3 regions of the Streptomyces sp. NPDC033845 genome follow, and region 2 is predicted to be linked to each of the others. Evidence: riboswitches for the same ligand, from Rfam matches in the RefSeq annotation. Region 2 holds a riboswitch; each other region holds the start of a gene.
What was found. A riboswitch is a leader RNA that binds a small molecule or an ion and turns the genes downstream of it on or off. The one in region 2 is predicted to bind cyclic di-AMP.

Region 1: another riboswitch for cyclic di-AMP. It lies ahead of ACZ50K_RS10985 (M23 family metallopeptidase); the one in region 2 lies ahead of ACZ50K_RS21145 (M23 family metallopeptidase).
Region 3: another riboswitch for cyclic di-AMP. It lies ahead of ACZ50K_RS12705 (transglycosylase family protein); the one in region 2 lies ahead of ACZ50K_RS21145 (M23 family metallopeptidase).

Annotation. Positions count from the first base shown of each region.
Region 1 covers NZ_JBVIRI010000004.1:262,439-266,437, reverse strand. Annotated here, with positions in the region: gene ACZ50K_RS10990 (SGNH/GDSL hydrolase family protein) at 1-155, opposite strand, end outside; gene ACZ50K_RS10985 (M23 family metallopeptidase) at 316-1,368, opposite strand; cyclic di-AMP (ydaO/yuaA leader) riboswitch at 1,371-1,545, opposite strand; gene ACZ50K_RS10980 (tyrosine-protein phosphatase) at 1,796-2,581, shown strand; gene ACZ50K_RS10975 (aspartate aminotransferase family protein) at 2,601-3,968, opposite strand.
Region 2 covers NZ_JBVIRI010000009.1:232,965-236,963, forward strand. Annotated here, with positions in the region: gene ACZ50K_RS21130 (bifunctional acetate--CoA ligase family protein/GNAT family N-acetyltransferase) at 1-43, opposite strand, end outside; gene ACZ50K_RS21135 (HPr family phosphocarrier protein) at 228-509, shown strand; gene ACZ50K_RS21140 (GntR family transcriptional regulator) at 730-1,404, opposite strand; gene ACZ50K_RS21145 (M23 family metallopeptidase) at 1,550-2,347, opposite strand; cyclic di-AMP (ydaO/yuaA leader) riboswitch at 2,360-2,519, opposite strand; gene ACZ50K_RS21150 (M16 family metallopeptidase) at 2,736-3,999, opposite strand, start outside.
Region 3 covers NZ_JBVIRI010000005.1:81,924-85,922, forward strand. Annotated here, with positions in the region: gene eno (phosphopyruvate hydratase) at 1-1,241, opposite strand, end outside; gene ACZ50K_RS12705 (transglycosylase family protein) at 1,505-2,233, opposite strand; cyclic di-AMP (ydaO/yuaA leader) riboswitch at 2,237-2,403, opposite strand; gene ACZ50K_RS12710 (LysM peptidoglycan-binding domain-containing protein) at 2,680-3,795, opposite strand; gene ACZ50K_RS12715 (cytochrome P450 family protein) at 3,914-3,999, opposite strand, start outside.

The sequences.
Region 1 (3,999 bases), on a different contig from region 2:
TCGCGGCGGTCCGCGAGGAGGACGGCGAGCCGGTCGGCCCAGCCGAGGAAGGTGTCCCCCGGGCCGGGGTCCCCCACTCCTTCGGTGAAGCTGTCGCCGATCGCCGCGTATGAGCCGATGGTCTGGAATGTCGAGTTCGTCGAGTCGCCTGCCACGTCGGCTTATCCTTCACCTACACCTGTGACCTACGCGACCGTAGCCAGGGGTTGACGGACCGTGATCTTTGCCACCCGGTCGGGCGGAATAGACGGCGGGGCCGGGAATCCGCCTCGGATTCCCGGCCCCGGACCGCTCGGACCGCCGTGGTGCCGCCGGTCAGACGGTGACGCCCTTGGAGCGGAGGTAGGCCAGCGGGTCGATGTCCGAGCCGTAGCTCTGGGTGGTGCGGATCTCGAAGTGCAGGTGCGGGCCGGTGGAGTTGCCGGTGGAGCCGACCAGGCCGACCTGGGTGCCGGCGGTGACGCTCTGGCCGACCGAGACGGACAGCTGGGACATGTGGCCGTACTGGGAGTAGTGGCCGTCGGCGTGCCGGATGATGACCTCGTTGCCGTAGCTGCCGGCCCAGCCGGCCGAGACCACGGTGCCCGCGCCCACGGCCTTGACGCTGGTGCCCATGGTCGCGCCGAAGTCCACACCGGTGTGCGAGCCGCTGGACCACATGCTGCCGCTGGCCTTGTACTGGGTGTTGATCCGGGCGACGACCGGGGCCACGAAGCCGGAGGCGGAGGCGCTCGTCCCGGACTCCTGCCCGGTGGAGCCCTGCTCGGTCGCACCCTGGTCACCCGTACCCGGTCCGGTCGAGCCCTGGTCGTCGGTACCGCGGTCGTTCGTGCCCCGGTCGGCGGATGCCGGTTCGGTGGAGGCCCGTTCGGTGGCCGGGCTCGCGGGGCGCTGGCGCTCGGGGGTGGCGGCGGTGCGCTGCTTCGGGACGGCGGGCAGCCGCCGTTCGGCCACGGCCTTGCCGGAGCCGGCGAGGTCCAGTCGGAGGCCGGGGTGGATCAGCGAGGGGTCGGAGCCCACGGCCTCGCGGTTGTCGGCGTAGAGACGCTCCCAGCCGCCGGCTATGCCGCGGTCCTGGGCGATCTGCGAGAGGCAGTCGCCGGGGGCCACGGTGTAGACGGACGGGGCGCGGTGCGCGGCCCGCTGGGCGGGGGCCGGGGTGGTCTTCGCCGTGGGGAGGGCGGCGGCCGGGGCCGCGGCCGGGACGGTGGCCGGGACCGCGGCACGGGCGGCCGGGAGTTCGGACGCGTTGGCGCCGGCGGCACCCAGCAGCGGGAGCGCGAGGGCCGCGCCGCCGGTGCCGGCCGCGACGAAACCACGGGTGATCGGGCTGGACTTGGGGCGGCGGTGCTTTCCCTTACCGGGCATCGCGAATTCCTCTCCGTCGCCTGCGAGGTGAGCTGTCGGGTTCGGACTGGAGATGTCCGGCCGCACATCGGATGTACGGCTTCACCCCGAGCCGTCCCGGAATAAAGAAGATCCGGTCCGGCGGCCTGCCTGGTTCCCCCGCTCCTGCCGCGCACGTGAATGAGTCGGGTGCGGTTTCCGGGTGGCGGCAGGATTAGGCGTTTCACCCGGATCGGTGGTGACCGTATTCCAGTTCGGCCTTGGGGAACAAGCCGTGAATTCCCCCGGGGAATCACCGGGATGATGGATCAACGGAATTCCGGTCACCCTGAGTCCGCGCAATGGGCGCAACACCCGTCCCTGGCAGGGAATTCGGCGCCGGAGCCCGGCCACCGAACGTCACCGTATGATCTGCCTCACCCGGCAGGACCGAAGCGGAGGAGCCCTGGTGACCCAGCAGATACCCGAACTGTCCGGAGTGCGTAACTTCCGTGATGTGGGCGGTTTGTCGACCGTCGACGGACGGAGGGTCAGATCGGGCGTTCTATTTCGAAGCGGACATCTCGCACATGCCACGGAAACCGATGCGGACTTCCTCGCCTCGCTCGGGCTCCACACCGTCTTCGACTTCCGCAACGCCGCCGACCACGCGCTGGAGGGACCCGACGTCCCGCTGCCCGGTGTCCGGAACGTCAGCATTCCGCTCTCCGACCCGGCGGACGGCTCACAGTTCTGGAAGATGGTCCGGGACGGTCGGCTGGAGCAGCTGCGCGAACTGCTGGGCGAGGGCCGGGCAGCCGCCCGGATGGCCGCCTCCTACCGGCAGATCATCCGGACCCGTACCGCAGAGCACTCCCGGGTGCTGCACGCGCTGGCCGAGGACAGCGTGCCGGCCCTGATGCACTGCGCCGCCGGCAAGGACCGCGCGGGGCTGTCGATCGCGGTCACCCTGCTGGCCCTCGGCGTGGAGCGGGAGGCGGTGCTCGCGGACTACCTGGAGTCCAACGCCCCGCACCGGCGCTACCGCGTGCGCCGCACCGGGGACACCCCCGAGACCCGCTCCCCCGAGGTCACGGCCCTGCTCGCACCTCTCTTCGACGCCCGCGCCGAGTACCTGGACGCCGCCTTCGAGACCATCGACGAGAAGTGGGGCGGAGTGCCCCGGTACCTCGCCGAGGGCCTCGGACTCGACTCCGCTACCCTCGGCCGGCTGCACGACCGGCTGCTGGACTGAGCCCCGCCGGAGCGGGCCGTCAGCGCTGGGCGACGGCCTGCTTCACCAGGGTGCGGCCGAACTCCCACATCAGGCCGCCGCCCGCGTGCGCCTCGTCCATCACCGCCCGGAAGGCCGTCACGAACCGGTCCACGTCCCGCTCGTCCACGATCAGCGGCGGGATCAGCTTGATGACCTCCAGATGGTCCCCGGACACCTGGGTGAGGATCCGGTGCCGCTGGAGCAGCGGCACCACCACCATCTGCGCGAACAGGCCCTTGCGGGCCGCCTGGAGCATGCTCCAGCGGCTGCGCAGGCCCAGCGAGGAGGGCCGGCCGAACTCGATGCCGATCATCAGCCCGCGGCCGCGCACCTGGTGCAGCAGCTCGTACTCGTCCACCAGCGCGGCCAGCCGGCCGCGCAGCAGCTCGCCCATGGCCCGGGCGTTGGCGACCACCCCGTCCCGCTCCATCACCGAGAGCACCGCCAGCCCGGCCGCCATGGCCTGGGCGTTGGAACCGAAGCTCGCCGAGTGGACCAGGACCCGGTCCATGGACGAGTAGACCTTCTTGAAGATCCAGTCCTTGCCCAGGGTGGCCCCCACCGGCACATAGCCGCCGGAGAGCGCCTTCGCCACGCACACCAGATCCGGCTCCACGCCGGGTTCATGCTGGTACGCGTAGAAATCGCCGGTCCGTCCGAGGCCGGTCTGCACCTCGTCGGCGATCAGCAGCGCCTTGTGCCGGTGCAGCAGTTCCTGCGCCGCGAGCAGATAGCCGGGCGGGGCCTCGTGGACCCCCTTGCCCTGGATCGGCTCGACCACGAAGGCCGCCACGTCCCCCTTGCGCAGTTCCCGCTCCAGCGCCCCGAGGTCGCCCAGCGGGACCTCGGTGTCGGGCAGCAGCGGTGCGAACCCCTCGCGGAAGCCGTTCTCCCCGTTGACCGAGAGGGAGCCCGTGGTGAGCCCGTGGAAGGCGTGCGCGCAGTACAGCACCCTGGGCCGGCCGGTGGCGTACCGGGCGAACTTCAGCGCGGTCTCCACCGCCTCGGTGCCGCTGTTCCCGAAGAAGACCCGGTCCAGGTGCGGGCTGTACGAGAGCAGCCGCTCGGCGAGCAGCCCCGGCAGCGGCTGGCAGTCGAACCGGGTCAGATCGGCCAGCCCGGCGTCCAGCACGTCGTGCAGGGCCCGCCGGACCACCGGGTGGTGCCGGCCCAGGCCCATCACCCCGAACCCGGCCAGCATGTCGAGGTAGTCGTTCCCCTCGGCGTCCCAGAAGTGCGCGCCCTCGGCCCGTTCGTAGACCTTGTCGAAGCCGATGGTGCGCAGCATCCGGGGCAACTGGTGGTTGAGGTGACGGGCGTGCAGTTCGTACCGTTCCGCGCCCCGTTCGGCCAGCAAGGCCCTCAGGTCGAACGGGGCGGGCCGGTCGGTGCCGTCG
Region 2 (3,999 bases):
CTTCCCAGTGGGCCGGGTACGAGGGGTCCGACGCGGTCGTCATGGCCTGATCCTACGGCGCGAACGGGCGGGAGGACCCTCGCGCGGCGCGTTAGGCAGCCCCGGGCAAAACGGTGCAAGCTGGGGAAGGTCCAACGGCGGTGGATCCGGGCCGAAGGTCGGTCGGAGCATTCCGGGTGCCGTGAGAGACTGGTCTAGACAACCGTCAGAACCTGAAGGGCATCACCATGGCAGAGCGCCGCGTCAACGTCGGCTGGGCCGAGGGCCTGCACGCTCGTCCCGCCTCGATCTTCGTCCGTGCGGCGACCGCTTCCGGCGTCCCGGTGACCATCTCGAAGGTGGACGGCAACCCCGTCAACGCCGGTTCCATGCTCGCCGTGCTGGGCCTGGGCGCCCAGGGCGGCGAGGAGATCATCCTCGCCTCCGAGGCCGAGGGCGCGGAGGCCGCGCTCGACCGCCTGGCCCAGCTGGTCGAGAAGGGCCTGGACGAGCTTCCCGAGACCGTCTGAGCCCACCCGCCGGGTCCGCCCGGCCACGAGCTCGGCGAGGAGCCGCGGCACCCGGAACACCGGGGCCGCGGCTCCTCCGCTTTTCCCGGGTCGCCCGGCCGGAAATACACACACGGAATTCCGGCAGGCGGATCCAGCACACGGATTCAGCCCGCCATCGAATTCCGGGCAGCAGTGAATTCCCGGCCGCGGCCGGGGCTCCCTTTGTATACGGGCCCTGTTAATGGCGGCCGCTCGGCATGTTTACGGCAGGTTGCGAGGTCCTCACCGGCCACACCCGGACCCGGTGGGCGTCGGCCGCCCGCTCGGCGTGCGCCGCCGTCAGCGCCCGGGCCCGCTCGGCGTCCCCCCGGGTGATCGCGTCCACGATCGCCCCGTGCTCCGTCCAGCACTCCACCGGCCGCACCGGCACCGGCACCGCGTACATCCAGGCCACCTTGTGCCGCAGCTGGGTCAGCAGGGCGATCAGACCGGGGCTCGCGGAGGCCTGGGCCAGGGTCTCGTGAAACCAGCCGCCCAGCGAGCGCAGATCCTCCCCCTGGCCCTGTCTGGCCCGCTCCTGGCCCAGCCGGACCAGCCCGCGGAGCACCTTGAGGTGGGCGTCGCCGCGGCGCCGGGCCGCCCGGGCCGCCGCCAGCGGCTCCAGCAGGGTCCGCAGCTCCAGCAGATCGGCCGCCTCCTGCGCGGTGGGTTCGGCCACACAGGCGCCCGCGTGCCGCCGGGTGGTGACGAACCCCTCCGACTCCAGGGTGCGCAGCGCCTCGCGGACCGGGACCCGGGAGACCCCGTACCGGCGGGCGAGCACTTCCTCGGTGAGTCTGCCACCGGGCTCGTAGACTCCGGTGACGATATCGTCGCGGATTGCCGTACACACCGCGTGCGCAGGAATACGCAAGACCGGACCTCCGGTTAATGCTGGCGTCATTGTCTCGACCCCATTGCAGCACACGATTATTTCCGGGCGGCGACGGAAGGCAAAAGAAACAGGCCCCGGCTCGATGAGCCGGGGCCTGTTCGGAGGTGCTGGGCGGGGCGGTGCGTCAGACGCGGACCCCGTGCGAGCGGAGGTAGGTGATCGGGTTGATGTCGTCACCGTAGTCCGCGCCGGTGCGGGCCTCGAAGTGGAGGTGCGCGCCGCTGGAGTTGCCGCTGTTGCCGGAGAGGCCGATCTGCTGGCCGGGCTCGACCTGCTGGCCCACCGAGACGGACAGCTTCAGCATGTGCCCGTACTGGGTGTAGGTGCCGTCGGCGTGCTTGATCACCACGTTGTTGCCGTAGGCGCCGCCCCAGCCCGCCTCGACGACCGTGCCGAGGCCCACGGAGCGGACCACGGTGCCGGAGTCGGCGTGGAAGTCGATGCCGGTGTGGGTGCCGGAGGACCACATGCTGCCGCCCGCCCCGTACTGGGTCGAGACGTAGGAGTTCGCCAGCGGGGAGACGAAGGTGTTCAGGCGCTTGCGCTCGGCCTCGCGGGCGGCGCGCTCCTTGGCCTCGCGCTCGGCCTTCGCCTTGACCTCGGCGATGCGCTTGGCCTCGGCGGCCCGCTGCTTCGCCTCGGCCTCGGCCTGCGCCTTCGCGGCGGCGGCCTCGGCGGCGTGCTGCTGGGCCTCGGCCTGGGCCTCGATCTCGCCCGCCAGGTCATCGGCGACGACAACGGCGTTGAGGCCGGTGTCCAGGTTCACGTGGTCGTTGTCCGCGGCGAAGGCCGGAGCGGCGAAGGAGCCGACGACGCCCGTGGTGGCGAGGGCGGCTATACCGGCTATGCCGGCGCTCTTCTTGCTCAGACGGCTGGTACCACGGTGCTTGCCGGAGCCGGCGGCACGACTGCCAAACGCCATGAAGGGGCTGATCCTTTCCTTCCCTCTCGCCTACCGGGTTAGCTGACGGGTTCGGAGCAGGAAGGTCTCCTACGGTCCCCCTCTTGCGAGGCGGCCCGATTCACCCCAGGGACTCATGTGGGTCCCCGGCTCCCCAGGCTCGCGCCTGACGGGGACTCGGCGATCGCTGTCCGGTGCCGCGGGTGCGGCGGTTACAGCTGACGGACAGCGGGACCGACGCTAGGCGGATGATCGGTAGATCACCAAACGGACACGGGATTTTGTTGCGTACGCCACACCGCATACCGGGCACCACTCCAGCCAATCGGGCATCAAGAGCAAAAGGGGCCCCGGTGGATGAACCACCGGGGCCCCTGGGGTCAGACCTCCTCCGGGCGCCGCCCGCAGGTCAGTTGGCGACCACCGTCACCTCTCCGATGCCCAAGGCCCGCACCGGGGCCTCGATCTGCGCCGCGTCGCCCACCAGGACGGTGACCAGCCGGTCCGCCGGGAACGCGCTGACCACGGCCGAAGTCGCCTCCACCGTGCCGGTTTCCGCCAGCCGCGCGTACAACCGGGCCTGGTAGTCGTCCGGCAGCTGCTGCTCCACCTGGTCGGCCAGGGTGCCCGCGACGGAGGCCGCGGTCTCGAACTTGAGCGGGGCCACGCCCACCAGGTTCTGCACCGCCACATCCCGTTCGGCGTCGGTCAGTCCGCCCTCCGCCAGCGTCCGGAGCACCTTCCACAGGTCCTCCAGCGCCGGACCGGTGTTGGGGGTGTCCACCGACCCGCTGATCGCCAGCATGGACGCCCCGGTGGCGCCCTCCGGGGCGGTCGGGGCGGTGGAGCGGAGCACCTGGCCGAAGGCCCGCACCCCGTAGGTGTAGCCCTTCTCCTCGCGCAGCACCTTGTCCAGACGGGAGGTCAGGGTGCCGCCCAGGCAGTACGTCCCGAGCACCTGGGCCGCCCAGACCCGGTCGTGCCGGTCCGGTCCGATCCGGCCGATCAGCAGCTGGGTCTGGACCGCTCCGGGCCGGTCCACGATGACCACCCGGCCGGTGTCGTCGGCGGTGACCGGGGTGGCCGGGAGGCGCTCGGCGGTACCGCCGGTCCAGCCGCCCAGGGTCTCGGCCAGCACGTCGTCCAGCTCGGCGGCCGGGTAGTCGCCCACGATCACCGCGGTGGCGGTGGCCGGGCGGACGTGCGCCTCGTAGAAGGCGCGGACGGCCGCGGAGTCGATCCGGGCCACGGTCTCCGCGGTGCCCTGGCGCGGCCGGGACATCCGCAGCCGCGGCGGGAACAGCTCCTTGGAGAGCTGCATGGCGCCCCGCCGCTGCGGGTTGGCCAGCTCGTGCGGGATCTCGTCGAGGCGGTTGCGGACCAGCCGGTCCACCTCCTCGTCGGCGAAGGCCGGGGCCCGCAGCGCCTCGGCGAGCAGCGCCAGCCCCTTGGGCAGCCGGGAGACCGGCACCTCCAGGGAGACCCGCACCCCGGGGTGGTCGGCGTGCGCGACCAGGGTGGCCCCGCAGCGCTCCAGGGCGGCCGCGAACTCCTCGGCGGAGTGCTTGTCGGTGCCCTCCGACAGGGCCCGCGCCATGATGGTGGCCACCCCGTCCAGACCGGCCGGCTCGGCGTCCAGCGGGGCTTCGAGGACGACCTCCACCGCCACCACC
Region 3 (3,999 bases), on a different contig from region 2:
GCGTCGTCGAGGATCTCCTCGATGCGCAGCAGCTGGTTGTACTTGGCGACGCGGTCCGAGCGGGCCGGGGCGCCGGTCTTGATCTGACCGCAGTTCACGGCGACGGCGAGGTCGGCGATGGTGACGTCCTCGGTCTCGCCGGAGCGGTGCGACATCATGCACTTGAAGCCGTTGCGCTGGGCCATCTCCACGGCGTCCAGGGTCTCGGTCAGCGAACCGATCTGGTTCACCTTGACGAGCAGGGCGTTCGCGGAGCCCTCCTCGATACCGCGGGACAGGCGCTCGGGGTTGGTGACGAAGAGGTCGTCGCCGACGATCTGCACCTTGGAGCCGATGCGCTCGGTGATGACCTTCCAGCCGGCCCAGTCGTCCTCGTACAGCGGGTCCTCGATGGAGACCAGCGGGTACGCGGAGACGAGCTCCTCGTAGTACTCGGTCATCTCGGCGGCCGAGCGGGACTGGCCCTCGAACTCGTACTTGCCGTCCTTGTAGAACTCGGACGCGGCGACGTCGAGCGCCAGCGCGATGTCCTTGCCCGGGACGTAGCCGGCCTGCTTGATGGCCTCGACGATGAGGTCGAGCGCGGCGCGGTTGGACTCCAGGTTCGGGGCGAAGCCGCCCTCGTCGCCCAGACCGGTGGAGAGGCCCTTGGTGTGCAGGACCTTCTTGAGGGTGTGGTAGACCTCGGCACCCCAGCGCAGCGCCTCGGAGAAGGACTCCGCGCCGATCGGGGCGATCATGAACTCCTGGATGTCCACGTTGGAGTCGGCGTGCGACCCACCGTTGAGGATGTTCATCATCGGAACGGGCAGCAGGTGCGCGTTCGGGCCGCCGAGGTAGCGGAACAGCGGGAGGTCCGAGGCCTCCGAGGCGGCGTGCGCGACGGCCAGGGAGACGCCCAGGATCGCGTTGGCGCCCAGCGAGCCCTTGTTCTCGGTGGCGTCCAGGTCGATCATCGCCTGGTCGATCAGGCGCTGCTCGGTGGCGTCGTAGCCGACGAGCTCCGGGCCGATCTGCTCGATGACGGCGAGGACGGCCTTCTCGACACCCTTGCCGAGGTACCGGTTGGAGTCCCCGTCACGGAGCTCCACGGCCTCGAAGGCACCGGTGGAGGCGCCGGACGGAACGGCAGCACGGCCGGTGCTCCCGTCGTCGAGGCCAACCTCGACCTCGACCGTGGGGTTGCCTCGGGAGTCCAGGATTTCCCGGGCTACGACGACGTCGATGGACGGCACGAGCATCTCCTTCTGGGATGTGACGCTGAGTGTGCGGTGGCATGGGAGGCCGTGGCACGGCCTCTGCCGGACTAGAGCCTAACCGGCTCCGGGGGGTCGGTCGGTCGACCGCCCGGGTCCTGGGACGAAAAAGGGCCCGAATACCCTGGTTCCGGGACATAGGGCCCTGGAGATTCGGCGGAGGAGCCCGCCCGGAGCCGCGAAGCACGCCCGCCCGGCGCGTCGGTGACGCGCCGGGCGGGCGTGGCTGCCGGGGTTCCGGCGGAGGGTCAGGAGAGGTTGAGCTTCTGGCCCGGGTAGATCAGGTCGGCATCGGTGACGATGTCCTTGTTGAGCTCGTAGAGGTGCTCCCAGCCGCCCTTGACGTTCTGGGCGTCGGCGATGGCGCCGAGGGTGTCGCCGGCCTGGACCTCGTAGGAGCCGTTGCCGGTCTTGGGGGCGACGGGGGCCGCGGGGGCCGACTTCTTGGCGGCCGGCTTGGACGGGGCCGGGGCGACCGTGGTGCGCTCGGACCGGGTGGTGGTCTCGGCGCGCTTGGTCTCCTTCTTCACCTTGGCCTTCTTCGTCTCGGTCTTCGCCTTCGAGGCGGAGCCGTTCGAGGTGCCGGTGGAGCCGCCGTTGTACGCGGCGCCGGTGAGGCCCTTGCCGCAGTGCGGCCAGGCGCCCTTGCCCTGGCCCGCGAGGACCTTCTCGGCGATCGCTATCTGCTGCGACTTGGAAGCCTGGTTGGCGGTGGAGGCGTAGGCCTTGCCGCCGTAGGCGGCCCAGGTGGAGGCGGAGAACTGCAGGCCGCCGTAGTAGCCGTTGCCGGTGTTGATGGACCAGTTGCCGCCGGACTCGCAGCGGGCGACGGCGTCCCACTGGGAGGCGGTGGCGGCGCTGGCGGTGCCCGCGGCCATCAGCGGAGCGGCAGCGGCGGCGCCGACCACTCCGGCGAGCGCGACGACACGGGTGGCCTTGGAGGCGCGGCGGTGCTTGCCCTTGCCGGAAAGCAGCATGGAGGTTCTCCTCACCGACGCCTACGAGGTGAGCTGTCGGGTTCGGGCGAGTGAGTTGCCCGGTCGCGCAGTGCGCGTCTTCACCCCAAGCCGTTCCGTGACCATCTCTCAATGGCCGGGCCCGGCACTTACCTTGGTTCCCCCGCTCCTGCCTTCGGCGCTTGACGCGACGACTGTTCCCTCCGTCCGCCGGCAGGATTCGGCGATGCGGTCGAAGGGGCCCGCGGTGGCGAGCGATTCAGAAGGTAGACAGGTCCGGCCCGGATGTTCAATCGGCGTCAGATGCCCGAAACGGCCCCTACTTGCGCTTCCCGGAGGGACGTTTGCGCAGGTGAGGGGCCGATTTCCGGAAGGTCACAGACAGGACACGCCAGTTGAGCGGAAGAGACGCATGTCTCACTTACACGAAACGGACATCGCACGCTTTCCGGTCGGGCGAACTGCCCCTATTCCGGGGTTACATCCAGTTTCTGGCCGGGCTTGATGAGGTCCGCGTCCTCGCCGATGACCTGCTCGTTGGCGGCGTAGAGGGCCTTCACCCCGCCGGTCACGCCCTTGGCGTCGGCGATGCGGGTCAGGTTGTCCCCGGCCTTCACCGTGTAGGTGGAGTCCGTTTTTTCCGACTTTGCATCAGAAGTGCCCGGTGTCTCGGCGGCAGGGGCGCCGCGATGTCTTCCGGTGCCGGTCCCCGGGTCGGTCGTCCCGCCGGTCTCCGGCAGCAGGCCCGTGCCGCCCTCGGGGGCCGTCGGGTCGGCCGGGGCCGTCGGGTCGGCGGGGGCGGTCGGGTCGGTGGGCAGGGCCGGCGCGGTCGGGCCCACCGGGGTGGTGGGCGGGGCCGTGGGGTCGGCGGGCGCCGTCGGGTCCTCGGGGCCGGTCGGCGGCACCGGCCGCGTCGGGGCGGTCGGGTCCGTCGGATCGGTGGGCGAGGTCGGAACGTCCGGAAGAGCCGGAACGTCCGGGTTCGTCGGGGCAGTCGGCGCCGTCGGCACCTCGGGCACCAGCGGGCCGTGCGGCAGCGGGGCCGGCTCCTCGGGCGGCAGCGGGGCCGGCATCATCGGGACGCCGGGGGTGTAGGCGCCGCCGGGCGCGGCCGGCAGCTCGTAGCCCGCGGAGGAGTCCGGGGCCGGCTCCTTCTCCGCCGGGGCGGCCACCTGCGGCTGGCCGGGGTCGACGGCGGCGGCCGGGCCGCCCCGGGCGAGTCCGGCGGACTCGGCGCAGGAGGACCACGCCTGGGGGCCCTCGTCGGCCAGCACCCGTTCGGCCACCGCGATCTGCTGCGAGCGGCTGGCCAGGTCGGCGCGCGGGGCGTAGTCGAGTCCGCCGGCCGCCTCCCAGCGTTCCTGGGTGAACTGGAGCCCGCCGTAGGCCCCGCTGCCGTAGTCGGCGCTCCAGGTGCCGCCGCTCTCGCACTCGGCGACCTTGTCCCATGTGGCGGTGTCCGCCGCGCTCGCGCCGGTGGCGGCGAACAGCGGGAGCGCCAGGGCGGTGCCGGTGACTCCGGCCGTGACGACTATCGCGGGGACCTGACGGGGCCGGCGATGCCGGCCGTTCCCGGAACGCATGAGGGTGGACCTTTCGCGTGACAGCGGGGAGGTCACGGAACCTAGCGCTCCTCGAACGCTTGTCACAAGTCGATGCAGCGCAGATCACGCGAAGGTCACATCGTTGACTCCGGGTCAGTTAATCAGCGGGTGTGAACCTGACCGGCAGGGTGCGCAGCCCCCGCATGATGAGCCCGCCGCGCCAGCGCAGGTCGGCGGGGTCCG